DNA from 4 places in the Streptomyces sp. NPDC104367 genome. Region 2 is predicted to be linked to each of the others. Evidence: riboswitches for the same ligand, from Rfam matches in the RefSeq annotation. Region 2 holds a riboswitch; each other region holds the start of a gene.
What was found. A riboswitch is a leader RNA that binds a small molecule or an ion and turns the genes downstream of it on or off. The one in region 2 is predicted to bind cobalamin.
Positions count from the first base shown of each region.

Region 1: another riboswitch for cobalamin. It lies ahead of metE (5-methyltetrahydropteroyltriglutamate--homocysteine S-methyltransferase); the one in region 2 lies ahead of ACZ619_RS03145 (cobalamin biosynthesis protein).
Region 3: another riboswitch for cobalamin. It lies ahead of ACZ619_RS29435 (ABC transporter substrate-binding protein); the one in region 2 lies ahead of ACZ619_RS03145 (cobalamin biosynthesis protein).
Region 4: another riboswitch for cobalamin. It lies ahead of ACZ619_RS17195 (ribonucleoside-diphosphate reductase subunit alpha); the one in region 2 lies ahead of ACZ619_RS03145 (cobalamin biosynthesis protein).

Region 1 covers NZ_JBVJND010000020.1:176,964-184,384, reverse strand. The annotation lists gene ACZ619_RS28325 (NAD(P)/FAD-dependent oxidoreductase) at 1-133, opposite strand, end outside; gene ACZ619_RS28320 (MFS transporter) at 272-1,612, opposite strand; gene ACZ619_RS28315 (helix-turn-helix domain-containing protein) at 1,973-3,820, shown strand; gene ACZ619_RS28310 (GntR family transcriptional regulator) at 3,712-4,206, opposite strand; cobalamin riboswitch at 4,968-5,193, shown strand; gene metE (5-methyltetrahydropteroyltriglutamate--homocysteine S-methyltransferase) at 5,348-7,421, shown strand, end outside.
Region 2 covers NZ_JBVJND010000002.1:68,697-76,117, reverse strand. The annotation lists gene cobN (cobaltochelatase subunit CobN) at 1-408, opposite strand, end outside; gene ACZ619_RS03150 (cobyric acid synthase) at 405-1,916, opposite strand; gene ACZ619_RS03145 (cobalamin biosynthesis protein) at 1,913-2,854, opposite strand; cobalamin riboswitch at 2,956-3,095, opposite strand; gene ACZ619_RS03140 (hypothetical protein) at 3,250-3,477, opposite strand; gene ACZ619_RS03135 (inorganic phosphate transporter) at 3,496-4,740, opposite strand; gene ACZ619_RS03130 (class II aldolase/adducin family protein) at 5,017-5,688, shown strand; gene ACZ619_RS03125 (alpha/beta hydrolase) at 5,941-7,068, shown strand; gene ACZ619_RS03120 (hypothetical protein) at 7,404-7,421, shown strand, end outside.
Region 3 covers NZ_JBVJND010000022.1:49,183-56,603, forward strand. The annotation lists gene ACZ619_RS29410 (sensor histidine kinase) at 1-64, shown strand, start outside; gene ACZ619_RS29415 (TAXI family TRAP transporter solute-binding subunit) at 171-1,169, opposite strand; gene ACZ619_RS29420 (pyrophosphohydrolase domain-containing protein) at 1,257-1,703, shown strand; gene ACZ619_RS29425 (histidine phosphatase family protein) at 1,939-2,508, opposite strand; gene ACZ619_RS29430 (isocitrate lyase/PEP mutase family protein) at 2,859-3,692, shown strand; cobalamin riboswitch at 3,994-4,170, shown strand; gene ACZ619_RS29435 (ABC transporter substrate-binding protein) at 4,226-5,275, shown strand; gene ACZ619_RS29440 (FecCD family ABC transporter permease) at 5,272-6,285, shown strand; gene ACZ619_RS29445 (ABC transporter ATP-binding protein) at 6,282-7,103, shown strand; gene ACZ619_RS29450 ((2Fe-2S) ferredoxin domain-containing protein) at 7,084-7,421, shown strand, end outside.
Region 4 covers NZ_JBVJND010000010.1:100,969-108,389, forward strand. The annotation lists gene ACZ619_RS17180 (helix-turn-helix domain-containing protein) at 1-470, opposite strand, end outside; gene ACZ619_RS17185 (hypothetical protein) at 564-830, shown strand; gene ACZ619_RS17190 (ribonucleotide-diphosphate reductase subunit beta) at 743-1,750, opposite strand; gene ACZ619_RS17195 (ribonucleoside-diphosphate reductase subunit alpha) at 1,750-4,119, opposite strand; cobalamin riboswitch at 4,246-4,370, opposite strand; partial or broken gene ACZ619_RS17200 (hypothetical protein) at 4,375-4,611, opposite strand; gene mctP (monocarboxylate uptake permease MctP) at 4,704-6,326, opposite strand; gene ACZ619_RS17210 (DUF3311 domain-containing protein) at 6,323-6,592, opposite strand; gene ACZ619_RS17215 (GntR family transcriptional regulator) at 6,716-7,421, opposite strand, start outside.

The DNA.
Region 1 (7,421 bases), on a different contig from region 2:
GTCCTCGGCGTTCCGAGCGGATGCGGCCGCCGATGCGCCCCTCCGACTCCAGCAGGAGCGTGTCCCAGTGGCGCAGCCGCCAGCCGGCGGCCAGTCCCGCGATGCCGCCTCCGACGATCACAACGTCTTTCATGGGTAACCTCCTGCGCGGGTGCGGGTGACGATTTCGGCTGCTCGGCGAGCTGTGCCGGGGGGGAAGGGTGAGGGGAAGGATGGGGCGACTGGTGGCGTCCGGGCTCCCGTCGGGTGGGAGCCCGTCGCGGCGGTGGGGTCAGACGGCGGCGGGGCGGCCGACGGGTTCCGGCGTGGGTGACAGCGCGGCGGCCTCGTGCAGGGCCATGCCGCGCGTCTCGGGCGCCCACAGGACGGAGACGACAGCGCCGACACCGTTGATGACGGCGGCCGCGATCATGGTGTAGCCGATGCCCCAGCCGGTCAGTGCCATCGGAACGAGGTAGGTGCCCACGGCGGCGCCGATGCGGCTCGCGGACGAGGCCAGCCCGACGGCCGAGCCGCGCACCTCGGTCGGGAACAGCTCGTTGGGGTAGACCCACTGCAGGATCTGGGTGCCGCCGATGATGACCGCGTACAGCGCGAACAGGACCATGATCACGGCCGCGGGGGCGCCGGGGAAGATCCCGAGCAGCAGCAGCGCCAGGCCCGACCAGACGAAGCTGTGGATGACCAGGGGGCGCCGGCCCATGCGGTTCACGAAGAACAGGGCGATGACACAGCCGATGAGGAACATGACGGTGATCAGGGCCGAGCCCACGTTGGCCAGGGCCCCTTCCAGGTGGAGCGCGCCGAGGATCTTCGGGCCGAAGGCGTATACGGCGAAGAGCGGCACGATGGAACAGGTCCAGAAGACGGAGATGTAGAGCATCCGTCCGCCGTAGCCGGAGCGCAGGATGGCCTTGAGGTCGACGTTCTCGCGCGCCTCCTCCTCGGACAGGTCGGCGATCGAGGCGTCCGGGCCGTAGACCTGCCGGAGGACTGCCTCCGCCTCCTGGACGCGGCCCTTGTTCGCCAGCCAGCGCGGGGACTCGGGTGTGCCCAGGCGCAGCAGCACGATGACCGAGGCGGGCAGGGCGGCGCTGGCGAGCATCCAGCGCCAGCCGTCGTCGCCCGTCTTCAGCAGCAGTTCACCGACGATGTAGGCCGTCGCGGCACCCACGAACCACATGACGACCAGGCCGCCCAGGAGCGGGCCCCGGTAGCGGCGGGGGGTGAACTCGGCCAGCAGCGAGGTGGCGATGGGGTAGTCGGCGCCGACGGCCATGCCGATCAGCAGCCTGAGGACGAACAGCCACACCGGGTCGTGGGCCCAGAACTGGGCGACGGAACAGACGATGATGGCGACGAGGTCGATGGTGTAGAGGACCTGACGGCCGAACTTGTCCGTGAGGTACCCGCCGGCAAAGGCGCCGAAGAGGATACCGAGGAGCGTGGACGCGCCGATCAGTCCCTGGGCGGAGTCGGACAGGTGCAGCTGCGGCGTGATCTGCACCATGGCGACGCCGATGATGCTCAGGACGTAGCCGTCGAGGAAGGGACCCCCGGAGGAGTACAGCGCCAGTTTCTTGTGGAAGCGCGACAGAGGCGCGTCGTCCACTCTGTTCCCTGCGTTTTCGTTCATCACAGCCTCCGGGAGCGGTACCCGGACCCTCTCTTCGAGGATAGGTCCGGGCCAGGTCGGGGTTGATGTCGTGGCATGAGTGCCGGGCTGCCGGTTGCCGCCGCGGCTTTGGCGGGCCGGGTACGGAACCTGCGGTTCCGGTGGTGCGAGTGCTGCCCGGCGAGAGTCTCGGCCCGGGCCCGCCAGAGGCGAACTCACGGTTTCCTGGGGACGCCGGCGACGTGGCCGCCGGATGGCAACGAAGTATGTGAAGCCGGGGAGCGGCCAACAATGCCCCCGTCGTCGCGGCGGGTTCCAAAAGCCCCCCGAGTCAGAAGTTCGGCTACGATTACGGTCATGGTCGGCCGTCCCCGCGACGCCGTGGTCCTCACCGAGGACGAACGGGTCGCCCTGCTCCAGTGGACGCGCAGTCGCACCTGCTCACAGGCCCGGGTACTGCGCGCGCAGATCGTCCTGGCCTGCGCGGAGGAGCCCACCAACAGCGACGTGGCCAGGCGCCTCGGCGTCTCCCGTGACATGGTCGGCAAGTGGCGCGCCCGCTTCCTCGCCGAGCGCCTGGCCGGGCTGGACGAACAGTCTCGTCCCGGCCGGCCCCCCACGGCCGACGACGACACCGTCGCCCACGTTCTCGTCCGCACCCTGACCCCGCCCCCGAACGGCGGGAAACAGGCCTGGTCGACCCGTTCCATGGCGGCCGAGACCGGCCTGAGCCAGAGCACCGTGAACCGCATCTGGCGCGCCTACCACGTCCAGCGGGAGGACCGTGCCGCCGTCACACCATGCCGGGCCTGGTCCCTGCCGGACCACGCCGAGGAGGCCGTCGGTCTGCTCGTCGCCCCGCCCCTGTGTGTGCTCGCGGTGACGGCCCGCTCGGGGCGGAGCCGGTCCGCGGACACCTCCGCGGCTCCCCTCGCGGACCGGCTGTTCGGGCAGGACCGGGAGGCCTCTCACGTACTGGCCGTGGCCTCCGCCTTCGCGTCCCTCAGGGGCCGGCAGCACGGCGCCGAAGGGTCGGACCACTGCGCGCTGGACGCGTTCATGGAACAGGTGCGGCCCGCCGCGGTGGGCGGAGCCCGGGTCCACCTCCTGGCGTACGGCGTGAGCGCCCAGGCGTGCGCGGACCTGGACCGATCAGGTGCGTCCCTGTCCTCGCGGCCGCGCTGGCACCACGCGCCCAGCCCCGAGGAGTGGACCGCCGAGGCCCGGCGGCTGCTCGCCGCCCGGGCCCGGCTCCCCCACGGGGTCACACCCGGCCTGCCCCGGCTGCGGGACGCGCTGCTGACCTGGTCGAGCACATGGACCCCTACCGCAGCCGCCTTCACCCGCATCGCCGCTCCGCGTCCGTCGTACGACAGTCCGGCCATCTGCGGGCCTGACAGTGACTCGAACGCCCAAGATGTGCGCGCCCCCGACCCGCGCGCCCCGGGAATCGCGGTGCGGATCACATCCTCCGACGTCCCGCCCGGTGCCCCGCTCACGGCGGATCCGGTCGTCGGTCTGCTGCGTGAGTCCCTCCTCACCGGGGGCCACCGGCCGGGGGACCGCGTCCGGGAGGCTCCGCTCGCTCTCCGCCTCGGCCTGTCACGCCGGAGGATCCGCGCGGGCCTGCACGCTCTGGCCGAGGAGGGCATGCTCGACCTGCTGCCCGGCGGAGCGACCGCGGTGCCCGCCGTCACGGCGAAGGACGTGCTCGATCTCTACGCACTGCGCGCGAGCCTCGGCGCGCTGCTCATGCGCCGCATCGCCATGCTGGGCCGGGACAACCTCGCCCCGGCCTCGGCGGCACTGGCGGAGGTCCGGGCTGCCGCCCGGGACAACGACCATCTCCGCATCCGCGAGGACGACTTGAGGTACCAGGACGCCCTCGCCCGGATCGCGGATCTGCCGCAGGCCGCGACGACCTTCGAACGCCTCACGGCCCGGCTGCGGATGTTCGTCACGGTCCTGGACATGAACTACAGCCAGGCCTGCGACACCATCGCCGACGAGGACACGGCCGTCCACGACGCGCTGTGCGACGCCGACGGGAACGAGGCGGCCCGCCTGTGGCGGGTCAAGATCGAGCGCTGCGTCCGCTACATGATCGCCCAGCTCCCCGAGGACGACATCGCTCCGCATCTGTGGGCCAGCCTGGCGGGCAGGCCGCGCATGCGCCCGGAGGACTCACGGGGCGCGGCACACTGACGCGCGGGACGCGTGCCGCCGGCAGGTCCGTGCCCTGGACCGGCGCAGGCCCCTGCCGCGGACGGGCCGGGCGTCAGATGACGCTGCGGATCGTGGCCGGCCAGGCCCGGCAGCAGCCCTTCGAGGCCGGCGCGGTCGTCCTCGCCGGCACGTCGGGCCGCGATGCCCGCCGCGAGGGGTTCGAGCCGCTTGCGGACTTCCGAGATGTGTCCGAGGCCGGCGATCTGCACCTCGGTGGCGAAGGTTCCGCGCGGGGGGTGGGCGACGATGAGCCGCTCGTGTTCCAGCCGCTTGAGGGCTTCCCTGACGGGCGTGCGCCCGAAGCCGAGTTCGGCGGCGATCCGCTCGTCGTTGACGGGCTCGCCGGGGCGGATCCGGAGGGTCACCAGACGGTCGGAGATGGAGCGATAGGCCTGGTCGGCCAGCGTTCCATCGCCCTCGTGGCCCAGGAGGCCGCTCAGTGATGCACCCGCGCGGCAACCCTCTCACCAAGCCCGGTGACGTCCTGCCCGACCACCCCGAGTTCCTGTGGCGCAACCCCGACCCCAAGCCGTCGTACGCGGAGGCCTCGTCCTTGCGCCGACCTCGTCGTGCGGCCCAGGCGCATTCCCGTCGGCCGCGGAGCTGTCCGGCAACTGCTCACCGACGCCGGCCCCGCCCTCGTCGGCATCGGGCCTGTCACCGGCGGCCGACGCACCCGCATCGCCTCCCCGAAAGCCGTGAGCGGGGCTCATCGACCCCTCGGTCCGAAGCACCCCCGGTGTCATCGTCTCCGTCGCCGGTGACGCCGCCCACGCCCTCCCCGCGATCGGCGCCGAGTACGCACCTGCCGACGGTAACTGGTACAGCGCATACGACGATTCCGATGATTCCGACGATGCGGTGATGCGGTGATGCGGTCACTGCGCGGGATCGCCGTTCGAGCGTTCGAGCGTGCTGACAACAGCCCTCATTCGGGTGAAGGCGCCTGCTGTCCGACAGCCGTCGGCGGGGACGGCCGGCAGGAAGCGGAGGTATGGAGGCCGGGGAAACGGGCGGGCCGGCGGCGTCTTCCCGCCCGTCGCCGGTTTCACACCTGGTCACCCGCGTGTCTCGGCTCACCATCCGAATGATGGACGTGACCCTCCGTACTCGCCACCGTCCCCGTAGGCTGGCCGGTGCAGCTGGTTCGCCCCGTCCGCCAGGCGGGATGCGTCGTAAGAGGGAACCCGGTGGGAATCCGGGACTGCCCCGCAGCGGTGAGCGGGAACGACCGCCGTCATACGCACTGGACCCGACGTACGGGGTCTGGGAAGCGACGGCCAGTAGGTGTCCTCCTGACGAAGGAGGGCGTGCCCGTGAGTCCGAAGACCTGCCACCTGCCCGTGTGCGGACGACTCCGCGCGCGGACATCCCGGTGACCTCGTGGGCGGGTCGGCGTACATACCGAGCGGGCGGCCATGGGCTGTCTCCGCCCGGTTCCGTCACCCTTCGCGCTCTCGTCCCGTCGCCGGGATCTCAGGGAATCGTCTCGCGAAGGAGATCTCCGTGACCACCAAGTCCGCAGCCGCGGCAGTCCGGGCCACCGTGTACGGCTACCCCCGCCAGGGACCGGACCGGGAACTGAAGAAGGCGATCGAGAACTACTGGAAGGGCCGCGTCAGCGCAGACGCCCTCCGGACCACGGCAGCCGAACTGCGCGCGGCCAACTGGCGCCGACTCGCCGACGCCGGCATCCACGAGGTCCCGACCGGCGACTTCTCGTACTACGACCACGTCCTGGACACCACCGTCATGGTCGGCGCGATCCCCGAGCGGCACCGGGACGCCGTCGGCGCCGACGCCCTCGACGGCTACTTCGCCATGGCCCGCGGCACGCAGGACGTCGCGCCGCTGGAGATGACCAAGTGGTTCGACACCAACTACCACTACCTGGTCCCCGAACTCGGCCCGGACACGGTGTTCACCGCCGACACGGCCAAGCAGGTCGCCGAGCTGACGCAAGCCCTCGCTCTGGGCCTCACGGCCAGGCCCGTGCTGGTCGGTCCGGTCACCTACCTCCTGCTCGCCAAGCCCGCACCCGGTGTGCCCGCCGACTTCGAACCGCTCACCCTCCTCGACCGGCTGCTCCCGGTCTACGCCGAGGTTCTCGCCGACCTGCGCGCGGCCGGCGCCGACTGGGTGCAGCTCGACGAACCCGCCCTGGTCCAGGACCGCACCCGGGCCGAACTCAACGCCGCCGCCCGCGCCTACCGGGACCTCGGCGCGCTCACCGACCGGCCCAAGCTGCTGGTCGCCTCCTACTTCGACCGGCTCGGCGAGGCCCTGCCCGTCCTCGCCCAGGCCCCGGTGGAGGGGCTGGCCCTGGACTTCACCGAGGCCGCCGCCGCCAACCTGGACGGCCTCGCGGCCGTCGGCGGACTGCCCGGCAAGCGGCTGGTCGCCGGTGTCGTCGACGGCCGCAACATCTGGGTGAACGACCTGGAGAAGTCCCTGTCCACCCTCGGCACACTGCTGGGCCTGGCGGACCGGGTCGACGTCGCCGCCTCCTGCTCCCTGCTGCACGTCCCGCTCGACGCCGCCCTCGAACGGGACATCGAGCCGCAGATCCTGCGCTGGCTCGCCTTCGCGCAGCAGAAGACCGCCGAGATCGTCACCCTCGCGAAGGGACTCGCCCGGGGCACCGACACCATCGCGGCCGAACTCGCCGCCAACCGCGCCGATCTGGCCTCCCGGGCCGGTTCGCCGATCACCCACGATCCCGCCGTCCGGGCCCGGACCCGAGCGGTCACCGAGGCCGACGCCCGCCGCTCGCAGCCCTACGACCAACGCGCCCGCGCCCAACGGGCCCGCCTCGGGCTGCCGTTGCTGCCGACCACAACCATCGGCTCCTTCCCACAGACCGGCGAACTGCGCACCGCCCGCGCCGACCTGCGTGCCGGACGCATCGACACGGCCGGGTACGAGGAGCGGATCAAGACGGAGATCGGCGAGGTGATCGCCTTCCAGGAGAAGACCGGCCTCGACGTCCTGGTGCACGGCGAGCCCGAACGCAACGACATGGTCCAGTACTTCGCCGAACAGCTCACCGGCTACCTGGCCACCCAGCACGGCTGGGTCCAGTCCTACGGCACCCGCTACGTGCGCCCGCCGGTCCTGGCCGGCGACATCTCCCGGCCCGAACCGATGACCGTGCGCTGGACGTCGTACGCCCAGTCCCTCACCGACCGCCCGGTCAAGGGCATGCTCACCGGCCCGGTCACCATGCTCGCCTGGTCGTTCGTCCGAGACGACCAGCCCCTCGCCGACACCGCCCGCCAGGTCGCCCTCGCCCTGCGCGACGAGGTCAACGACCTGGAGGCGGCCGGGACTTCGGTGATCCAGGTCGATGAACCCGCGCTGCGCGAGACCCTGCCGTTGCGGGCCGCCGACCACCCCGCCTACCTCGCGTGGGCGACCGAGGCGTTCCGGCTCACCACCGCCGGGGTACGGCCGGACACCCAGATCCACACCCACATGTGCTACGCCGAGTTCGGCGACATCGTGCAGGCCATCGACGATCTCGACGCCGATGTCATCAGCCTGGAAGCCGCCCGCTCCCACATGCAGGTCGCCCGCGAAC
Region 2 (7,421 bases):
CTGCCGCGGCCCGTCGAACCCCTCGCCGGTCAGCAGCACGGTGTCGGACAGGAACCGGGTCAGCTCCAGCAGGTTGGCGGGCCCGCCCTCGACGAGGTACCTGAGGGCCTCGGCCACCACCCCGGCGGGCACCGACGACTCGGCCATCAGCTCCGCGTCCGGCACGGCCTCGCCGCCGAGCAGCACGGTCGGGATCCCGGCGGCCCGCAGCGCGGCGAGCCCGTCCTCCCAGGCCCGCTTGCCGCCGAGCAGCCGTACGACGGCGATGTCCGCCCCGTCGATCAGGGCGGGCAGCTCCTGGGCCACGTCGATGCGCGTCGGATTGCCGATCCGGTAGCCGGCGCCGGAGGCGGCCCGGGCCGCCAGCAGATCGGTGTCGGCGGTCGACAACAACAACACTGTGCTCATGCGGGCGCTCCCGGTGGAATGAAAGGCAGTCCTTGTGGCGCGCCCGACTCGATGAGCCGCCAGAGCGCGTCCGTGTCCGCGTGCTGTTCGATCAGGTCGCCGAGCCGGTCGAGCTGCTCCTCGCGCAGCCCGGCGAACGAGGTGTCGGGGGCCGGCACGAACCGGCGGCCCGCGGCGGCCGCCACCTCGCGCAGGAAGGCCCGCCGGAAACCGTCCGACTCCAGTGAGCCGTGCCAGTGGGTGCCCCAGGTCTGTCCGACCCGGCAGCCGTCCAGGAAGGCGTCTCCGCCGGTCACCTCGGCGACCCCGTGATGGATCTCGTACCCCTCGACCCGCTCGCCGAGGGCCTCCCCGACGGGCCGGGTGAGGGTCTTCTCGCGGGCGAAGCGGACGCGGACGGGCAGCACGCCCAGCCCGTCCACCAGGCCCCGCCGGCTCTCCACCTCGTCCTCGATCCGCTCGCCGAGCATCTGGAAGCCGCCGCAGATGCCGAGGACGGGCCGCTGCTCGGCGGCCCGGCGCCGCAGCGCGTCCGCGAGCCCCCGCTCGTGCAGCCACTCCAGGGCCCGGACCGTCCCCCGGGTCCCCGGGATCACGACGAGGTCGGCGTCGGCGAGTTCCTCCGGCCGGTCCACGAACCGCACCAGGACGCCGGGTTCGGCGGCGAGCGCGTCCACGTCGGTGAAGTTGGACATCAGCGGGACGGCGCAGACGGCGACCCGCAGCACGTCCTCCCCGACGGGCGGGGCGGTGCTGGACTCGCGTACGGTGCCGCGCAGCGAGACCCTGAGCCCGTCCTCCTCGTCGATGCCGAGGCCGTGCCGGAAGGGCAGGACGCCGTAGGTGTGCCGCCCGGTGAGCCCGTGCAGCATGTCGAGGCCGGGCTCCAGCAGGGAGACGTCACCCCGGAACTTGTTGACCAGGAACCCGGCGACGAGCGCCTGGTCCTCGGGCGAGAGCAGGGCGACGGTGCCGAAGAAGGAGGCGAACACGCCCCCGCGGTCGATGTCGCCGACCACGAGCACGGGCAGCCCGGCGTTGCGGGCGATCCCCATGTTCACGATGTCGGTCCGGCGCAGGTTGATCTCCGCCGGACTGCCGGCCCCCTCGCAGATCACCGCGTCATACGTGCCCCGCAACTCGGCGAGACAGTCGAGCACGGTCCCGAGCAGCTTCTGCTGCCGCCCGCCGTGGTAGCCCCGCGCGCTCAGCTCGCCGACCGGCTTGCCGAGCAGCACGACCTGGCTGCTCTGCTCACCGCCGGGCTTGAGCAGCACCGGGTTCATCAGCGCGGTCGGCTCGATGCGGCAGGCCTGCGCCTGCATGGCCTGCGCCCGCCCGATCTCGGCGCCCTCGCGGGTGACGAAGGAGTTGAGCGACATGTTCTGCGCCTTGAACGGCGCGACCTTCACGCCCTGCCGCACCAGCCACCGGCAGATCCCGGCGGTGACGACGCTCTTGCCGGCGTCGGAGGTGGTGCCGGCCACCAGGAGACCCCCGCCGTTCATGCCGTCCGTCCCTTCGCGACGAGGCGCGCGGCGACCGTCACGCCGAGCGCGAGCAGGCCGACGCGGCGCGAGAGCCGCACCGCCCGACCGATGTCCGTGACCGCCACCGCGCGTCCCTCCCCGTTCAGCACGGGCCGATGCTCGATCCGCCCCCCGTACGACAGCGTCCCCCCGAGCCGTACCCCCAGCGCCCCCGCGAACGAGGCCTCCACGGGCCCGGCGTTGGGGCTCGGGTGCCCGGCCGCGTCGGCCCGCCAGGCGCGTACGGCGCCACGGGCGTCGCCGCCGGCGACCGTCGCCAGCACGGCGGTCAGCCGTGCCCCCGGCCAGCCGGCCACGTCGTCCAGGCGGGCGGAGGCCCACCCGTACCGCCGGTAACGGGCCGACCTGTGGCCCACCATGGCGTCCAGGGTGTTGACGGCCCGAAACCCCACCAGTCCCGGCACGCCGGCCACGGCCCCCCACACCAGCGCGCCGACGACGGCGTCGCTGGTGTTCTCGGCGACGGACTCCACGACCGCGCGGGCGATCCCGTCGGCGTCCAGGGCCTGCGGGTCACGTCCGCACAGATGCGGCAGCCGGGCGCGGGCGGCCTCGACGTCCCCCGCCTCCAGGGCGCGTCCGACGGCTCGGGCCTCCCGGGCGAGCGAGGTCCCGCCGACGACGGCCCAGGTGGCGGTGGCGGTGAGCAGCGCGGAGGCGGTGGCGGACGGCCGTACGGCCCGCTGGGCCAGCGCCCCCAGGGCCACGGCGCCGCCGGCGCACACGGCGGTGTGCAGCGCGCCCCACCCGCGGTGGTCCCGCCACAGCACCCGCTCCACGGCCCCGGCCGCCCGTCCGAACGCGGCGACCGGATGCCCGCGGCGCGGATCGCCGAGCAGCAGATCCCCGAGGAGGCCGGCGGCGGCGCCGTACGCGAAGACGCGATCGGCACCCATCGGCTCAGCCGGCCGTGGGGTCGGTGGCCGGGCTGGTGGTGAACCTCGAACGGCAGCCGCGCATGGCGTTGTGTCCTCACTCAGGGTGTCCACGCCCTGGTTCGACGAGACCGGCGGTGAGAGTTCCTGGCTCCCGGGGCTACCTACCCCGGTGACAGTGGCGGGACCGCGCCGGATTCACACCGGCTTCCTCTCTTGCCGCCGTACATGGCCTCGGCAGTCCACCACGCCCCCGGAAGACCCGTCAACTTGCCGTTGACCTGCGCGGGGAGAGTGTGCGAAGGCCCACATCGGGGGGCCGGTGGGGCTGCCGTGGCACGCCGAAGGCTCCTCCCCGAACCGGTCGGGGAGGAGCCTTCCGGGCTCTGGTCGGCCCGTGGTCGCGGCGGCCCGGGTCAGGCCTTGGCCACGATCAGGTGGATGCCGTAGGCCACGGCGGCCGCGCAGGCCGCGAAGCAGAGGTAGGCGGCGGTGACGGCGAGGACCGCGGAGCCGCCCTGGGCCGTGGCCCGTTCGCGGGCGGAGAGACCCTTGATGCCGAGGGTGAAGAGGGTCACCAGACCCACGGTGGCCACGAGGCTGACGCCGAAGACGGAGCCGATGGCTGCCCAGTCGATTGTCATGTCGGTTCTTCCTCGGGGTCAGACGGTGGTGGCCGGGCCGGCCGCGGGGGCGGCGGGGGAGGCGGGGGAGGGGATCGTGGCCGTCAGGCCGTCGGTGACGGAGACGGTGCCGGCGGGCGGCGGGGTCACGGCGGCGATCGCGGTGGTCACCACACCGGCCGGCTCCTCGGCGACGACGTTGCTGCTGTCCACGACCTCGCGGCGGGACAGCTTCCAGATGGTGGCGCTGGCGGCCACCAGGAAGACGGCCACGAGGGCCGTGCCCCAGTCGCCGAGGTCCGTCACGGACTCGGCGAGGGCGCCGACCAGTGCGGCGGCCGGCAGCGTGAGCACCCAGGCCACCATCATGCGGGTCGCGGTGGACCAGCGGACCGTGCCGCCCTTGCGGCCGAGGCCCGCGCCCATCACCGAGCCGGAGACGACGTGCGTGGTGGAGAGGGAGAAGCCGAGGTGGGAGGAGGCCAGGATGGCGGTGGCCGCGCTGGTCTGGGCGGCGAAGCCCTGCTGCGGCTGGAGGTCGGTCAGGCCGGTGCCCATGGTGCGGATGATGCGCCAGCCGCCGATGTAGGTGCCCAGCGCGATGGCGAGGCCGGCGGAGAGGATCACCCAGGTGGGAGGGTTCGAGCCGGGGGCGATGGAACCGCCCGCGATCAGCGCGAGGGTGATGATGCCCATCGTCTTCTGCGCGTCGTTGGTGCCGTGCGCGAGCGAGACCAGGCCGGCGGAGGCGATCTGGCCCGCGCGGTAGCCCTTGCGGGTCGCCTCGCCCTCGGCGTTCTTCGAGAGCGTGTAGGAGAATCGGGTGGCGAGCATCGCCGCGAGGCCCGCGACCACGGGCGCGGCGACGGCCGGGAGCAGGACCTTGGTGACGAGCACGTCGCCGTGGACCGCGCCGACGCCGGCCGAGGCGACGGTGGCGCCTATCAGACCGCCCATGAGGGCGTGCGACGAGCTGGAGGGCAGGCCCACCAGCCAGGTCACGAGGTTCCAGAGGATGGCGCCGACCAGGGCGGCGAAGATGACCTCGGGACGTATGCCGTTCTCGTCGACGAGGCCCTTGGAGATCGTGTTGGCGACCTCCACGGAGAGGAAGGCGCCCACCAGATTGAGCGCGGCGGACATCGTCACCGCGATCTTGGGCTTGAGCGCGCCGGTCGAGATGGTCGTGGCCATCGCGTTGGCGGTGTCGTGGAAACCGTTCGTGAAATCGAACGCGAGTGCGGTGATGACCACAATCGCGAGGATCAGCGAGAAGCTTTCCATTTACCCAGACAATCTTTAGAGGTCATCAGCTGTTGGACCGTAGGCAACCTGGGTGAACGGAAGGTGAACTGGGGTGGGCATGGTGGTGTCAATGAGGGAGGGTCGGCATTCCGCTTACGGCCCTGCGCCCCGTGGCCCCTTGACCGGCTGCCCGCCGTGAACGCTCTCGGCCGGCGCCCGGGGCCACGGACGAGATCCTGGTCACCCGGTCTCCGGTCGACCCGGTCTCCGGCCACCCGGCGCGATCGACGGCGGGACGGCTGGCAGGATCGGGGCATGGGTGAGCAGCAGCGGGACGTACGCACGGCGGAGGCCGAGGCCTGGCGGGACCTCGTCGACACGGCCCGCCGCACGGTGGCCGACGGACTGGTCGTCGGCACCTCCGGCAACGTCTCGGTCCGGGTCGGCGACACCGTGCTGGTCACGCCCTCGGGCGTGCCCTACGACCGCCTCACCCCGGACGACGTGACGGGCGTCGACCTCACCGGCCGCCAGGTCCTCGGCACCCTCGTCCCGACCAGCGAACTCCCCATGCACCTGGCGGTCTACGGCGCCACCGACGCCGTCGCGGTCGTCCACACCCACGCCGTCCACGCCACCGCCGTCTCGACCCTCGTCCCCGAGCTGCCCGCGGTCCACTACATGTCCGCCGCCCTCGGCGGCACCGTCCGGGTCGCCCCGTACGCGACGTACGGCACCGAGGAGCTGGCCCGGAACATGCTCCGCGCCCTGGCCGGCCGCGCCGGCTGCCTCCTCCGGAACCACGGCACGATCACCTACGGCACGTCCCTGGCCCAGGCCTACGACCGCACCGCCCAGCTGGAGTGGATGTGCCACCTGTGGCTGACGGCGTCCTCGGTGCCCGGCCTGACCCCCAGCCTGCTGTCGGACGAGCAGCTCACCGAGGCCGGGGACCGCCTGCGGGGCTACGGGCAGCGCCGGGACTGAGCCCGCCGCGCGTCCCCGGGCTCCGGCGGCGTCCGGCCCTCCCGGACCCCTCGCGGACCCTCTCCCGCACCGCTTGCGGAACCTCTTCCGCACTGCTTGCGGAACCTCTTCCGCACTGCTCGCGGAACCTCTTCCGCACCCCTCGCGGACCCTCTTGCGGACCCCTCCCGCTCCCGCTCGCGTACCCCTGCGCGCCTCGGGTGCTCCCGTGCTCCGCTGGCCGCCGCCGAAGTCCGAGCCGACACTGGACAGGTGCGCCCAGTCAAAGTCACGGCCGCCGCAGTCGGCGCCGTACTCGCCGCAGGGGCGGCCGGTGTGGCCGCCGGCCGGTTCGCCAGTGACGCCGCGCTGAAGGCGCCGCCCGGCCGGCCCCTGCCCACCGAACCCCGGCTCACCGTGCACGGCACCGCGGCCGGCCGCATCACCCTCACCCGGGATCTCGCCTCGCTGCGCCCCGGCACCTACGGCCTGGCCGGCGACGGCTCGCACGCGGTGGTCGGCGCCGTCCTGGAGTCCGCCGCCGACACCGCCGACACCGTCGTACGACGGCTGGTGCGGGTGACGCACGGCAGCCTGGAGAGCGGCGACAAGGTCTGGCTCACCCCCAACGTCCACATCGGCGACCCGGGCGCGGCCCTCGGCCTGGAGTGCGCCGACATCGACATACCCGGCGAACTCGGCCCGCTGCCCGCCTGGTTCGTGCCCGGCTACCGGGACACCTGGGTGATCGCGGTGCACGGCCTCGGCGCCACCCGCGAACTCGCCATGAACGTCATGGGCTTCCTGCACGCCAGGCGCCTGCCCGTGCTCGCCCTCGCCTACCGCGGCGACCTCGGCGCCCCCCGCCCCCAGGACGGCCTGAGCCACCTCGGCGAGAGCGAGTGGCGCGACCTCGACGCGGCGATCCGCTACGCCGTCCGCTACGGCGCCCGCCGCGTCGTCCTGCACGGCTGGTCCACCGGCGCCACCATGGCGCTGCGCGCCGCCACCCACTCCGCGTTGCGCGAGCGCGTCAGCGGCCTGGTCCTGGACTCCCCGGTGCTCGACTGGGAGGCCACCCTGCGCGCCCTCGCCCAGGCCCGCCACACCCCCGAGCCCCTGCTGCCGCTCGCGGTGCGCGCCGCCCAGGGCCGTGCCGGACTCCACGCCGACCACGGCGCCGACCACGCCGACCCGGCCCGGCTCGCCGTGCCCACCCTGATCGTGCACGGCCCGGACGACACGGTGGCCCCCTGGGTGTACTCCCGCCGGCTGGCCGCCCTGCGTCCCGACCTGGTCGCGCTGCACACGGTGCCGGACGCCCCGCACGGCGCGATGTGGAACGCCGACCCGAAGCAGTACGAGGAGCGCCTGCGCCGGTTCCTCACCCCCCTGATGTGACCCCGCACCCCTTGATGCGACCCCTCGCCCCCTCGTACGACCCCTCGCCCCCCTGATGTGATTCTTCCCGCACCCCGGCCCCGCACCGATCCGGGCCGGAAGCCCCGATTCCATCCGGTTCCGGAGGTTCCGTTTAAGGCCGTACCACTGGCCTGAACATGTCTCCTCGCCTCCCGTCGGACCCCGTGCGTTGGCCAGCCCCGTAGCCCGCCGTGACATTCCGTTTGGGTTTTCGGACCGTCAACCGGAAGACTGCACCCGTGACGTCCCGTATCCCGCGCGACTCAAGGCTTCGACTCGTCCGAACGCGACCCCTGGCCGCCGCCCCCCGAGCGATGAACCAGCGGCCCGCG
Region 3 (7,421 bases), on a different contig from region 2:
CACCTACGAGCACCACGAGCCGCGGGGGCTGCGGGTGAGGGTGGCCGTGCCGCGGAGCGGGTGACGGGTGGCGCGTGACGGGTGGCGGGTGTCGAGCGGCGGGTGACGGGTGGCGGGTGACGAGCGGCGGGTGACATGCGGCCGGGGCGCGGACGGGTGCGCCCCGTGCCTCAGGGCTTGACGGAGCGGTAGTAGCGCCGGGCGCCCGCCTGGAGCGGGAGGGGGTCCGTGTAGATCGCCGTGCGCAGGTCCACCAGCTGGGCGGAGTGGACGTGGGCGCCGATGTCGTCGCGGCTCTTGATGACCGTGCGGGTCACCCACTCGGTGAGGCGCGGGTCCATGTCCTCGCGGGTCACGAGGATGTTGGAGACCGCGATCGTGGCGACCGTCGTGCCCTGCTGCACGGACGGGTACGCCGACTCGGGCATGTTGGTCGCCCGGTAGTACAACGCGGCCTCGCTCTCGGAGTGCAGCTTGGTGACGAGGCTCCCCTCGATCGGCACGAACGAGAACCGGAACTTCTTCGCGAGATCCTGCAAGCCCTTGGTCGGCAGCCCGCCCGACCAGAAGAACGCGTCGATCTTGCCTTTCCGGAGCCGGTCCGGACCGGTGTCTATGCCGTCCGACACGGGTGTGACGTCCTTCGTGGGGTCGATCCCGGCGGCCCTGAGCACCCGGTTGGCGATCAGCCGCACACCCGAGTTGGGCAGGCCCGTCGCCACCCGCTTGCCCCGCAGCTGCGCCACGCTCGTGATGCCCGAGTCACGCGCCACCACGAGCTGGACGTAGTCGTCGTAGAGCCGCGCCACCCCGCGCAGCCGGTCGGCGCCCCGGCCGCCGTTCTGCTCGTACGTCTCCACCGCGTCGGCGGCCGCGATGGTGAAGTCGGCCCCGCCGTTCGCCACCCGCCGCACGTTCTCGTACGACCCCGCGCTCTGCTTCAGTTCCACCCGCAGCCCCGGCATGTCCTTGCGCAGCTCGTTGCGCAGCCGCTCGCCGTACTCCTGGTAGACCCCGCTCAGCGATCCGGTGCTGAAGGTGATCGTCCCGGTCGGCGGCTTCTCGCCCAGCGGCAGCAGCCACCACAGCAGCAGGCCGAACGCGACGAAGCAGGCGGCGGCGCCCTGGAGCGCGCGGCGCCTGCCGATACGGGGGAACACCATGGGCATGCGCGCGATCCTGCCAGCCGGTCACCGTCCTGGCCAGGGGCACCGTGCCGGGCCGGACTGTCAGAGGCGGCGGTTAGAGTCGTTCGCATGACCAGTTCCTCGACCAGTTCCTCCACCGGCACCACGACCGACTCCTCACCCTCCGGACTCGTCCGGGAGTTCCACCGCGCCTTCGGCCTCGACGCCCGCACCACGCCGACCGAGGTGTCCCCGGAGCTGGCCGCCCACCGGGGGGAGCTGCTCGCCGAGGAGGCCGCGGAGGTTGCCGAGGTCGCCGTCGCCGGGCCGCTGGACCGGCTCGCGCACGAGCTGGCGGACGTGGTCTACGTCGCGTACGGCACCGCGCTGGTGCACGGGATCGACCTCGACGCGGTGATCGCCGAGGTCCACCGGTCCAACATGAGCAAGCTGGGGCCGGACGGACAGGTCGCCCGCCGGGCCGACGGCAAGGTCCTCAAGGGCGAGCACTACCGGGCGCCGGACGTCTCGGCGGAGCTGCGCCGCCAGGGCTGGATACCCGGGGGCGACGCCTGAGGGTCCGGGACGGCCGACGGGCCTCGGCGTCCGTCTGCCCGTGACGTGACCTGAACCACGGCGGTGTCAGGTCGCGTGGCCGTGGCCTTGAGTGCGGGTGTGGGCGCCGGCGTGGCTGTTATCGGGGCGGGTCAGCCCTGTCGGGCGGCCGCGCGGCGCTGGGGGGTCATGCCGGCGACCCTAGGAAGAGGCCGGGCGGCCGCTCCACCGTTTTTCCGGCGCCCGGCGCCCGGCTTTAGGCCTCGCCCGTCGGCCCGACGCCGGCCTGGCCGAGCCGGAGGTTCCAGCGGCCGGCCCGGCCCGTGACCTCCGTCGCCGCGAGCGGGGGGACGTCGACGCGCCAGAACGCTGCCTCGGGAGCGCCGAGCGCGTGCAGCACCACCGCCCGGACCACCTCCGGTTCCACCACGGCGAGCGTCCTGCCGTCCGCCGGGCCCGCCGACTCCAGCCAGTGCACCACCCGCGCGCACAACTCCCGTACGGATTCGCCTCCGTGGGGTGCGGCGCCCGGATCGGACAGCCAGCGGACGACCGCCTCCGGCTCGGCGGCGCCGACCTCGTCCAGGGTGCGGCCCCGCCAACGGCCCATGTCCAGCCCGGCCAGGCCCGGTTCGACGGAGGCGTCCAGACCGAGCGCGACCGCCGTCTCCGTGCAGCGCACACTGGCGGAGCTGACCGCGCGTCCTGCGCCGGGCAGGGAGAGCCGCACCGCCCCCGGGTCCTCGATCGAGTCACCGTCGTCGAAGCGGGCCCGCCGCAGCGAGGGGGTGATCGCCGGGGCGATGAGGATGACTCGGCTGGTCACGGGGGTGTTCCTCCTACGTCGCACAACGAACGCGCACACCGGGCCCGCACGACGGTACGCGCCCCACGGACACACTCCCGCCTCCGCACCCGCCCCCGCACTCGCCTCCGCCCCCGACCCGCACTCGCCCCGGCGTCCGGATGCGGCTCCGCCTCTCGTCCAGGCCCGGTATCCGGCTTCGACCAGTTCGGTACCGGAGAACGCCGGCAGCGACTTGCCGCTCCCGAAGGAGGCGGAGACCGCCGGAAGCCGGTCGGTGGGCAGGAGGGCGTGATCACCTGCGTCGCCCTGGACCGCGCCGGGAGCCGATGAGCGGCCGGTTGTCAGTGCCGGCTGACACACTTTTCGACGTGGACACCCAACGCCGAGAACTGGCCGCACGCTTCGTGGAGGCGCACCGCGAGGGCTGCTTCCTGCTCCCCAACGCCTGGGACGCGGGCAGCGCCCGCGTGCTGGAGGCCGTCGGCTTCCCGGCCGTGGCCACCACCAGCGCGGGCATCGCCTTCTCCCTGGGCCGCCCCGATCACGACTACGGCGGCGGCCGGGTGGACCGGGCGACCATGATGGGCCGGATCCGTGAGATCGCCGCCGAGGTGCGCGTCCCGGTGAGCGCGGACCTGGAGGACGGCTTCGGCGAGTCCCCCGAGGCCGTGGCCGAGACGGTCTCGGCGGCGCTCGCGGCCGGAGCGGCGGGCGGCAACATCGAGGACTTCACGGGCGACCGCTCCCGGCCGCTGCACGACCCGGAACTCTCGGCGGACCGCATCCGTGCCGCACGCCAGGCGGTCGACGCGGCCGGTGAGCCGTTCGTCCTGGTCGGCCGCACCGACGTGCTGCTGACCGGCGGTCCGCTGGCGGAGGCTGTCCGCCGGGCCAACTCCTTCCTCGCGGCGGGCGCGGACTGCGCGTTCGTGCCGGGCGCGGCCGACGCGGAGACCATCGGCACGCTGGTGAAGGAGATCGACGGGCCGCTGAACGTGGTCATGGGGCTGACGGGCGGCGCCCTGTCACTGGCCGACCTGCGCGAACTCGGGGTGCGCCGGGTCACGGTGGGCGGCAGCATCGCGCGGGCGATGTACGCGCAACTCCTCGGCGCGGCCCGGGAACTGGTGGACCGGGGGACCTTCTCCTACGCCGAGAACCAGATCTCGCAGACGGATCTCAACGACCTCTTCCGGAGGTGAGGCACCACCTTTTTCGGTGGTGAGGCACGACCTCTTCCGGAGGTGAGGAGGGAGACCGGCAGGGTCGGAGCGCAGGCTGCGGTCAGCCGGTCAGCCGGTCAGCCGGTCAGCCGGTCAGCCGGTCGGGCGCCGACCATGTCAGGTCGGCCTAGGCGGCGTTCACGCGACCCCGCCGACCCCGCCGACCCCGCCGATCCCGCCGACCCCGGCATCCCCGAGCGGGCCCGGGGCACCGTCGTCCGCGCCGGGTTCGCCCTTGGAGAGCCTGGTGCGGTCTCCCGGTCCGACCGTACGACGGGCTTGATAGCCTCGGTGAGCCAGTCGAGCCACACCCGAGGCCAGGGAATCCGGTGCGAATCCGGAACTGACGCGCAGCGGTGAGGGGGACGGGCGGGGCACGCTAGCCACTGGGAGACCGGGAAGGCGCCCCGGCCGGACGAACCCGAGTCCGAAGACCTGCTGGCACCTTCGCGCCCCGGCGCGCAGGGACGTCCGTAGGCCAGGCTCCGCGTACGAGCCCCGACCCCAGAGGCATGCCCGTGCTCAGCACCCCCGCCCCGCTCCGCATCCCCACGCTCCTCCTCGCGTCCGCCCTCCTGCTCACCGCCTGCGGCGGCACCGGGAGCGGCGCCGCCACCGAGACGTCTGCCGCCGCGGGCTATCCGGTGACCCTCCACAACTGCGGCCACGCGGTCACCCTCAAGTCGGCGCCGAAGCGGGCCGTCTCCCTCAACCAGGGCACCACGGAGATCCTGCTCTCCCTCGGACTCGCCGACCGCATGGCCGGCACGGCCACCTGGACCGACCCGGTGATGAAGGGCCTGGAGAAGGCCAACGCGTCCGTTCCCCGCCTCGCCGACAACAACCCCTCCTTCGAGAAGGTGCTGGACGCCGAACCCGACTTCGTCACCGCCTCGTTCGTCTCCACCCTCGGCAAGGGCGGGGTCGCCACCCGCGAGCAGTTCGAGAAGCTCGGCGTGCCCACGTACGTCTCGCCGTCCGACTGCTCCGCGGGCAAGGACAACGACAGCGGCGGCGACGGATCGCGCGGCGAACCGCTCACCCTCGACGCCGTCTACGGCGAGATACGCGACCTGGCCCGCGCGTTCGGCGTCGAGGAGCGCGGCACCGAACTCGTCGCCTCGCTGAAGAAGCGGGTGCGCGCGGCCACCGCCGGACTGCACGCCTCGGACGTGTCCCTGATGTACTGGTTCGCCAACTCCCAGTCGCCCTACCTGGCCGGCTGCTGCGGCGCGCCCGGCGCCATCACCCGGGCGGTCGGCGCGCAGAACGCCTTCGCCGACACCCACGACGAATGGCCCCAGGTCAACTGGGAGACGGTCGCCGACCGCGACCCCGACATCATCGTGATCGGCGACCTGACCCGCAAGCAGCAGACCGCCGAGACCGCCGCGGCCAAGATCCGCTTCCTGGAGTCCAACCCCGCCACCCGCAATCTGACCGCCGTGAAGAAGAAGCGGTACGTCCTGCTGAGCGGGCAGGCGATGAACCCGTCCATCCGCACCATCGAGGGGATCGAGAAGGTCGCGGCCGGTCTGCGTGACTTCGGGTTCGCCAAGTGAGCGTCCGCTCGCTGCTGTTGACGGGCGGGGGCCTGGCCGCGCTGCTCGTGTCGGTCGCCGTGGCCGTGACGATCGGCCCCGCCGACATCTCCACCGGTGACGTCTGGGCCTCCGTCGCGGCCCATCTCGGCCTCGGCGAGAGCGGGCTGGCGCCGCTGCGGGACGGCATCGTGTGGGACCTGCGGATGCCGCGCACACTGCTGGCCGCCGTGTGCGGGGCCGGACTCGCCGTCTGCGGCGCGGTCATGCAGTCGCTGCTGCGCAACCCGCTCGCCGACCCCTTCGTGCTCGGGGTCTCCTCCGGCGCGTCCACCGGCGCGGTCGCCGTGGTCGTGCTCGGCGTCGGCGGGGGAGCGGTGTCCCTGTCGGCGGGCGCCTTCGTCGGCGCGCTGCTCTCCTTCGGCCTGGTGCTGCTGCTCAGCCACACCCTCGGCCCCAGCACCGACCGGGTCGTCCTGTCCGGGGTCGCGGCCATGCAGCTGTTCTCCGCGCTGACCTCGTTCACCGTGCTCACCTCGGCGGACGCGGAGACCACCCGGGGCGTGCTGTTCTGGCTGCTCGGCTCGCTCAGCGGCGCCGACTGGGGACAGGTGCTGCTCTGCGCGGGCGTCCTGGCGGCCGTCCTCGTCGTCTGCCTCGGGTACGCCCGCACCCTCGACGCGTTCGCCTTCGGGGACGAGGCCGCCGCCGGGCTCGGGGTCCGGGTCGCCCGCACCCGTCTGGTCCTGCTCTGCGCGACCGCGCTGCTCACCGCCGCCCTGGTCAGCTGCGCGGGCGCGATCGGCTTCGTCGGCCTGGTCCTGCCGCACGCCACCCGCGCCCTCACCGGCTCCGGGCACGCCCGGCTGCTGCCGGTCACCGCGCTGACCGGTGCCGTCTTCCTGGTCTGGGTGGACACCCTCGCCCGGACCGTCCTCGACCCGCAGGAGGTCCCGGTGGGCGTGGTGACGTCCCTCATCGGCGTGCCGGCCTTCGTGGCCGTGCTGCACCGCGGCCGGAGCAGGGCATGACCAGCCTGGAGGCGGACCGCGTCGGACGCCGTATCGGCGACCGGGTCGTCGTCGACGACGTCACCCTCATCCTGCGCCCCGGTGAGACCGTCGGCCTGCTCGGCCCGAACGGCTCGGGGAAGTCCACGCTGATCAGGCTGCTGTCCGGGGTCCTCGCCCCCACCGCCGGAGTCGTGTCCCTGGACGGCCGCCCGCTCGCCGAGGCCGGCCGCCGCGCCACCGCCCGCCGGGTCGCCACCGTCGACCAGCACGCCCACACCCAGACCGAACTCACCGTCCGGGACGTCGTCGCCCTCGGCCGTGTCCCGCACCGCCGCGCCTGGACGCCCCCGACGGCGGCCGACGCGGCGGCCGTCGCCGAGGCGCTCGCGCGCACCGGGCTGACCGACCGGGCCGGCCAGTCCTGGCACACCCTCTCCGGCGGCGAACGCCAGCGCACCCAGATCGCCCGTGCCCTCGCCCAGGAACCCCGCGAGCTCCTGCTCGACGAACCCACCAACCACCTCGACATCCAGCACCAGCTCGACCTGCTGGAACTCGTCGCGAGCCTGCCGGTCACCACCGTGATCGCCCTGCACGACCTGAACCTCGCCGCGATGTACTGCGACCGCCTGCTCGTGCTGCGCGAGGGCCGCGCGGTCACGGAGGGCACCCCCGCCGAGGTGCTCACGCCCGCCCTCGTCGAACAGGTCTACGGCGTCCGCGCCGAGGTCACCCACGGCCCCGGCCACCCCGTGATCCGCTTTCTCCGCCCCGCGAACCGGGACGGGTCCCCGTGCGAGAGGAGTACGACGAGCGATGCCCCGACGCCCGACTGAGGAGGACCCCCTCGGGCACCCCTCCGGCCGCTCGGCACCGTGCCGGATCGTGGTCTGCCGCGACTGCTGCTGCGGAACCCCGAAGGTCACCGGGGTCGATCACGAGCGGCAGACCGCGCGCCTGGCGGAGAGCGCCCCCGTGCGCGTCTCGGACTGTCTCGACGTGTGCGAGCACGCCAACGTGGTCGTCGTCCAGCCCTCCGCCGCCGCGCGCGCCGCGGGCGCCCGCCCGGTCTGGCTCGGCCTCGTCAACGACCCCGACGCCACCGAGGACATCGCCGCCTGGGTCCGGGCCGGCGGCCCCGGTGTCGCCCCCTG
Region 4 (7,421 bases), on a different contig from region 2:
ATCACCGGGTCCTCGTCGACGTACAGCACGTCCGGTTCGACCCGGGTGCGCGGGTAGCGGCGGGCCAGCAGCTCCGCGTGGCGCCAGTGCACGGCGCACCGGCGCCCGTCCAGCAGCCCGGCGGCGCCGAGCACGAAGACCCCGGAGCACACGCTGAGCACCCGGGCACCCCGGTCCACCGCCCGGCGCAGCGCGTCGAGCAGCTCGGGCGGGTAGACCCGGGCGACAGTGGAGCCGGCGGCCGGGACCGCGATCAGATCGGCCTCCTCCAGCCGGTCCAGACCGTACGGCGTGCTGATGGTGAGGCCGGGGACGTGGGTGCCGAGGGCCGGGCCCTCGGCCGAGACCACGGCGAAGTCGTACACCGGCAGCCCCTCGTCGGAGCGGTCCAGGCCGAAGACCTCGCAGACCACCCCGAGCTCGAAGGGGTGCACGCCGTCCAGGAGCACCGCCGCCACGTTGTTCAGCATGACCCCAGTGTGCCTCGCCGATGGCAGTAATTCGAGGCTGTATGGCAGTGCTGCCACTCACGGTAAGGACTGTCCGGCGGGACAGTGGTGTCCATGAACACAAACCAGATCGAAGGTCTCGTCGGAATGGTGCTGGTCCTCGGCATCCTGGTCCTCATGGCCCTCCCGTCCGTGCTCGGCGTGCTGCGCGACAGGCGCATCGACCGGCAGATCAGGGAGGCCCACGAGGACCGGGAGGCCCGCGAGGACCGGGAGGCCCGCGAGCGGCAGGCTCAGAAGTCCTCGTCCAGGTCGACGGTGCCCTCCACCGCCACCTGGTACGCGGACGGACGGCGCTCGAAGAAGTTCGTCAGCTCCTGAACGCCCTGCAGCTCCATGAAGGAGAACGGGTTCTCCGAGCCGTACACCGGGGCGAAGCCGAGGCGGCCGAGCCGCTGGTCGGCGACGCACTCCAGATACTGGCGCATCGAGTCGGTGTTCATGCCCGGCAGGCCGTCACCGCACAGGTCCCGGGCGAACTGCAGCTCCGCCTCGACGGCCTCCCGCAGCATGTCGGTGACCTGCTCGCGGAGTTCGTCGTCGAAGAGCTCCGGCTCCTCCTTGCGGACCGTGTCCACCACGTCGAACGCGAAGCTCATGTGCATCGTCTCGTCGCGGAACACCCAGTTGGTGCCCGTGGCGAGACCGTGCAGCAGACCCCGGCTGCGGAACCAGTAGACGTACGCGAACGCGCCGTAGAAGAACAGGCCCTCGATGCACGCGGCGAAGCAGATCAGGTTGAGCAGGAAGCGGCGGCGGTCGGCCTTGGACTCCAGGCGGTCCAGGTTCTCCACCGAGTCCATCCACCGGAAGCAGAACTCCGCCTTCTCCCGGATGGAGGGGATGTTCTCGACCGCGGCGAAGGCCGCGTTGCGGTCCTCCGGGTCGGGGAGGTAGGTGTCCAGCAGGGTCAGGTAGAACTGGACGTGCACGGCCTCCTCGAAGAGCTGGCGCGACAGGTACAGACGCGCCTCCGGGGAGTTGATGTGCTTGTAGAGCGTCAGCACCAGGTTGTTCGCCACGATCGAGTCACCGGTCGCGAAGAAGGCGACCAGCCGGCCGATGAGGTGCTGCTCCGAGGGGCTGAGCTTCGCGAGGTCGGCGACGTCCGAGTGGAGGTCGACCTCCTCCACGGTCCAGGTGTTCTTGATGGCGTCCCGGTAGCGCTCGTAGAAGTCCGGGTAGCGCATCGGACGGAGCGTGAGCTCGAAGCCGGGGTCGAGAAGGTTCTTGCTGGACATCACTGGCAGGCCTCGCAGGACTCGGGGTTTTCCAGGGAGCAGGCGACGGCGTCCTCGGGAGCCGTCTGCTGCACGGGCACGGTGGCTTGGGCCTGGGCGGCGCGGGCGATGCGGGTCGCCGGGCGCGAGCGCAGGTAGTACGTCGTCTTCAGCCCCGACTTCCAGGCGTACGCGTACATCGAGGAGAGCTTGCCGATGGTCGGCGTCTCCAGGAAGAGGTTCAGGGACTGGGCCTGGTCCAGGTACGGGGTGCGGGCCGCGGCCATGTCGATCAGACCGCGCTGCGGGATCTCCCACGCCGTGCGGTACAGCCGCCGTACGTCCTCCGGGATCCACATGAAGTCCTGCACCGAGCCGTTCGCCTCGCGCAGCGCCTCACGGGTGCGGGCGTCCCAGACGCCGAGGTCCTTGAGGTCCTGCACCAGGTACGAGTTGACCTGGAGGAACTCCCCGGAGAGCGTCTCGCGCTTGAAGAGGTTGGAGACCTGCGGCTCGATGCACTCGTACACGCCCGCGATGGACGCGATGGTGGCGGTCGGCGCGATGGCGAGGAGCAGGCTGTTGCGCAGGCCGGTCGTCGCGATCCGCGCGCGCAGCGCGGCCCAGCGCTCGGGCCAGGTGAACTCGACGCCGTAGTGGTCGGGGTGCAGCACGCCCTGCGCGGTACGGGTCTTCTCCCAGGCCGGCAGCGGGCCGCCGCGCTCGGCGAGGTCGGCGGACGCCTCGTACGCGGCGAGCATGATCCGCTCGGCGATCCGGGTGGAGAGCGCCTTGGCCTCGGGGGAGTCGAAGGGCAGCCGGAGCTTGAAGAAGACGTCCTGGAGGCCCATCGCGCCGAGGCCGACCGGACGCCACTTGGCGTTGGAGCGGCCCGCCTGCTCGGTCGGGTAGAAGTTGATGTCGACGACCCGGTCGAGGAAGGTCACGGCGGTGCGGACGGTCTCGTCCAGACGGTCCCAGTCGATGTCCCCGCCGGCCACGAACGCGCCGAGGTTGACCGAGCCCAGGTTGCAGACCGCCGTCTCGCCGTCGTTCGTGACCTCCAGGATCTCCGTGCAGAGGTTGGAGGAGTGGACGACATGGCCGGGCACGGCCGTCTGGTTGGCCGTGCGGTTGGCCGCGTCCTTGAAGGTCATCCAGCCGTTGCCGGTCTGGGCGAGGGTGCGCATCATCCGGCCGTACAGGTCGCGGGCCGGGATGGTCTTGCGCGCGAGCCCGTCGGCCTCGGCCTTGCGGTAGGCCGCGTCGAACTCCGCGCCCCACAGGTCCACCAGCTCCGGCACGTCGGCCGGGGAGAACAGCGACCACGGCTCGTCGGCGTTGACCCGGCGCATGAACTCGTCCGGCACCCAGTGCGCGAGGTTCAGGTTGTGCGTACGCCGGGCGTCCTCGCCGGTGTTGTCGCGCAGCTCCAGGAACTCCTCGAGGTCGGAGTGCCAGGTCTCCAGGTAGACCGCGGCCGCGCCCTTGCGCCGGCCGCCCTGGTTCACCGCGGCGACCGAGGCGTCCAGCGTCTTCAGGAACGGCACGATGCCGTTGGAGTGCCCGTTGGTCCCGCGGATGAGCGACCCGCGGGAGCGGATCCGGCTGTACGACAGCCCGATGCCGCCGGCGTGCTTCGAGAGCCGGGCGACCTGGTGGTAGCGGTCGTAGATGGAGTCCAGCTCGTCCAGCGGGGAGTCGAGGAGGTAGCAGGACGACATCTGGGGGTGCCGGGTGCCGGAGTTGAAGAGGGTGGGGGAGGAGGGGAGGTAGTCGAGGCGGCTCATCAGGCCGTAGAGCGAGGCGACCTCGTCCACGGAACGCGCGGTGTCGTCCTCGGCGAGGCCGGCGGCGACCCGGAGCATGAAGTACTGGGGCGTCTCGATCACGTGCCGGGTGATCGGGTGGCGCAGCAGGTAGCGGCTGTGCAGGGTGCGCAGGCCGAAGTAGCCGAAGCGGTCGTCGGCGGCCGGGTCGACCAGGGCGTCGAGGCGGTCCGCGTGCAGCCGTACGAACTCGGCGGTCCGGTCGGCGACGAGGCCCTCGCGGTGGCCCACGGCGACGGACCCGGTGAAGGAGGTCACCCCCTGGGAAGCGGCCTCGGCGCGGACGGAGACCGTCAGCAGCCGGGCGGCGAGCCGGGAGTAGACGGGGTCCTCGGAGATGAGCCCGGCGGCGGCCTCGGTGGCCAGCTCGCGCAACTCCGACTCGTCGGCCCGCGCGGACCGGCCGCGCAACGCGGCGGCGGCGACCCGGCCGGGGTCGGCGTCGGGGAGGTCGGCGGTCAGCTCGGTCAGGGTCCGCAGCAGCGCGGTACCGGGACCGTCCTCTTCCACGGATGCCACGGAGATGGTCGCTGAAGCCGGGTCGGCTGGCGCGATGGTCACGTGGGGGCTCTCCCTCGCTCGGCACGGGGCCTGGCGGAGGGCAGGGAGCAGCACACGAGCGAGCACACGCGTGTCGCGTCCCCGGCCCACTCCACGAGGCCCGGACGTCAGAACACCCGGGCCGGACGGCCGGGCGTGCTGTCGGCAGGTCCTCGGACTGACTCCTGCGCACAGATGTGCGCAAGTACACCGTTGCGGGACAGTTCCGGATTCACACCGGATTCCCCTGCGGCGACAGCGAGCATGAGCATACATCTAGTGCCGGGCTGCGGTGTCACCCCCAGATGTTGTGTCGCGGTGGTGTCGGAGCGTCAGCTCGTAGGTGAGGAGGGTGATCTCCGGCAGCTCCGGCAGGGGATTCCGGTCCCGGTCTGGTGTGCGGACGAAGCCCAGGCGTTCGTAGATCCGGTGGGCGCCGCGCAGGGTCCGCCGGGTCGACAGCACGACGCCCGTGCACCCCGGGACGGCCCGTGCGCGGTCGATGTCCCTGCGGGTGGGTGTGTACGACGGCGGGCCGCCGTCGCGCTTGGTTCCCGGCGGCCCGCTGCGGGCGGGGTGGCTTGCTCGCGCGGTTCCCCGCGCCGCTAGAGGGGCGCCACGGCCGGCGGCAGTTCCACCTCCACGTCCGGGTCGCCCGCGTCGGCCGTGTAGTCCCGCGGGTCGGTCTCGTCGAGGCCCTCGGGGGCCTTGAGGGCCTTCAGGGCGAAGGTCAGGACCGCCGCCACCGCCAGGTTCAGGACGAAGGCGGTGAGGCCGATGTAGCCGATCTGGCCGATGCCCGGGATCTCCTTGGAGCTGCCCCCGAAGTGCGCCTGGGTGGGGGAGGCCACGCCGTAGGCCGCGACCGTGCCGTAGACCATGCCGACCGCCCAGCCCGTCAGCAGGGCCCAGCGGTGGAACCAGCGGGTGAAGAGACCGCCGACCAGGGCCGGGAAGGTCTGGAGGATCCAGATGCCGCCGAGGAGCTGGAAGTTGATGGCGACCGTCTTGTCCATGGTGAGCACGAACACGAGGGCGCCGACCTTCACCAGCAGCGACACGATCTTGGAGACCTGGGCCTCCTGCTTCGGTGTGGCGTCGGGCTTGATGAAGTCCCGGTAGATGTTGCGGGTGAAGAGGTTCGCGGCCGCGATGGACATGATGGCCGCGGGGACCAGGGCGCCGATGCCGATCGCCGCGAAGGCCACGCCCGCGAACCAGTCCGGGAACATGTCCTCGAACAGCTGCGGGATCGCCAGCTGGCCGTTGGTGACCTTGACCCCGGCCGCGATGGCCATGAAGCCCAGCAGCGCGAGCAGGCCGAGCATCAGCGAGTACAGCGGCAGGATCGTGGTGTTGCGGCGGATCACGTCACGGCTCCTGGAGGAGAGCGTCGCGGTGATCGAGTGCGGGTACATGAAGAGCGCGAGCGCGGAGCCCAGCGCCAGCGTGGCGTACGTCCACTGACCCGCCTCCGGCGGGGTCAGCGCGCCGCGCGGCTTGCCGGTCGCCGGGTTGGTCTGGGCGAACGCGTGGCCCGCCTTGGCGAAGATGTCGTCGAAGCCGCCCAGTTTGATCGGGATGTAGATGATCGCCACCGCGATGACGAGGTAGATCAGGCCGTCCTTCACGAACGCGATCAGGGCGGGTGCGCGGAGGCCGGAGGAGTAGGTGTAGGCCGCCAGCACACCGAAGGCGATGAGCAGCGGCAGGTCCTTCACGAACCAGTTGGTGCCGTCGCCGCCGCCGACGCCCATCACGTCCAGCACCGCCTGGATGCCCACGAGTTGCAGCGCGATGTAGGGCATCGTCGCCAGGATGCCGGTCAGGGCGACGGCGAGCGAGAGGCCCTTGGAGCCGAAGCGGCCGCGCACGAAGTCCGAGGTGGTCACGTAGCCGTGCTTGTGGGAGACCGACCACAGCCGCGGCAGGAACGTGAAGATCAGCGGATAGACGAGGATCGTGTACGGCACCGCGAAGAAGCCGGCCGCGCCCGCCGCGTAGACCGCCGCCGGCACGGCGACGAAGGTGTACGCCGTGTAGAGGTCGCCGCCGAGCAGGAACCAGGTGATCCAGGTCCCGAACGACCGCCCGCCCAGGCCCCATTCGTCCAGGGAGTGCTCGTTCTCGGCCCGGCGCCAGCGCGCGGCCAGGAAGCCGATGACCGTGACGGCCAGGAAGAAGAAGACGAAGACGCCGAGCGCGACGCCGTTCACACCGTCCTTCACCGCGGCACACCCCCGTCCGCGCCCGCGGCCCTGCGGGTGCGCTGGTCGCGCTGCCACAGCCGGTAGGCGGTGCCGGTGAGCGCGGTGGAGAGCAGCACCCACAGCATCTGGTACCAGTAGAAGAACGGGATCCCGATGAACGCGGGATCCGTCCTGGCGTACGAGCCCACCCACAGCATCGCCACGAAGGGCGCGGCGAGGCAGACGGCGATGATCACGCGCACCGGTGTCACCACCGGGTGTCTCACTTCAGGTAAATCCGACATTCCGCGGCTCCGTCCCCTGACCGTTCGCCTGTGTAACGCGCAGGCAATCTAGGTCACGGCGTCCGTGCAGCGGAAGATGCAGTTCGCGTCTCCGTATGCCGATTCCGTGAAGGGTGCCGGCGGTCAGTCCTGCGGCCGCTTGAGGCGGGCGACGAACTTGTAGCGGTCCCCGCGGTAGACGGACCGCACCCACTCCACGGGCCGGCCCTCCAGGTCCAGGGAGTGCCGGGAGAGCATCAGCATCGGCAGGCCCACGTCGGTCCCGAGCAGGCCCGCCTCGCGCGGCGTCGCGAGCGAGGTCTCGATGGTCTCCTCGGCCTCCGCGAGACGGACGTCGTACACCTCTGCGAGGGCTGTGTAGAGGGACGTGTACTTGACGAGGGAGCGGCGCAGCGCGGGGAAGCGCTTCGCGCTCAGGTGCGTGGTCTCGATGGCCATGGGCTCGCCGTTGGCCATCCGCAGCCGCTCGATGCGCAGCACGCGGCCGCCCGCGCCGATGTCGAGCAGGCCGGCCAGCCGGTCGTCGGCGGTGATGTAGCCGATGTCGAGCAGCTGCGAGGTCGGCTCCAGGCCCTGGGCGCGCATGTCCTCGGTGTAGGAGGTGAGTTGCAGCGCCTGGGAGACCTTCGGCTTGGCGACGAAGGTGCCCTTGCCCTGGATGCGCTCCAGCCGGCCCTCGACGACCAGTTCCTGGAGGGCCTGGCGGACGGTGGTGCGGGAGGTGTCGAACTCGGCGGCCAGGGTGCGCTCGGGCGGGACCGGGGTGCCGGGGGCCTGGGTCTCCGTGATCTCCAGGAGGTGCTTCTTCAGGCGGTAGTACTTGGGCACG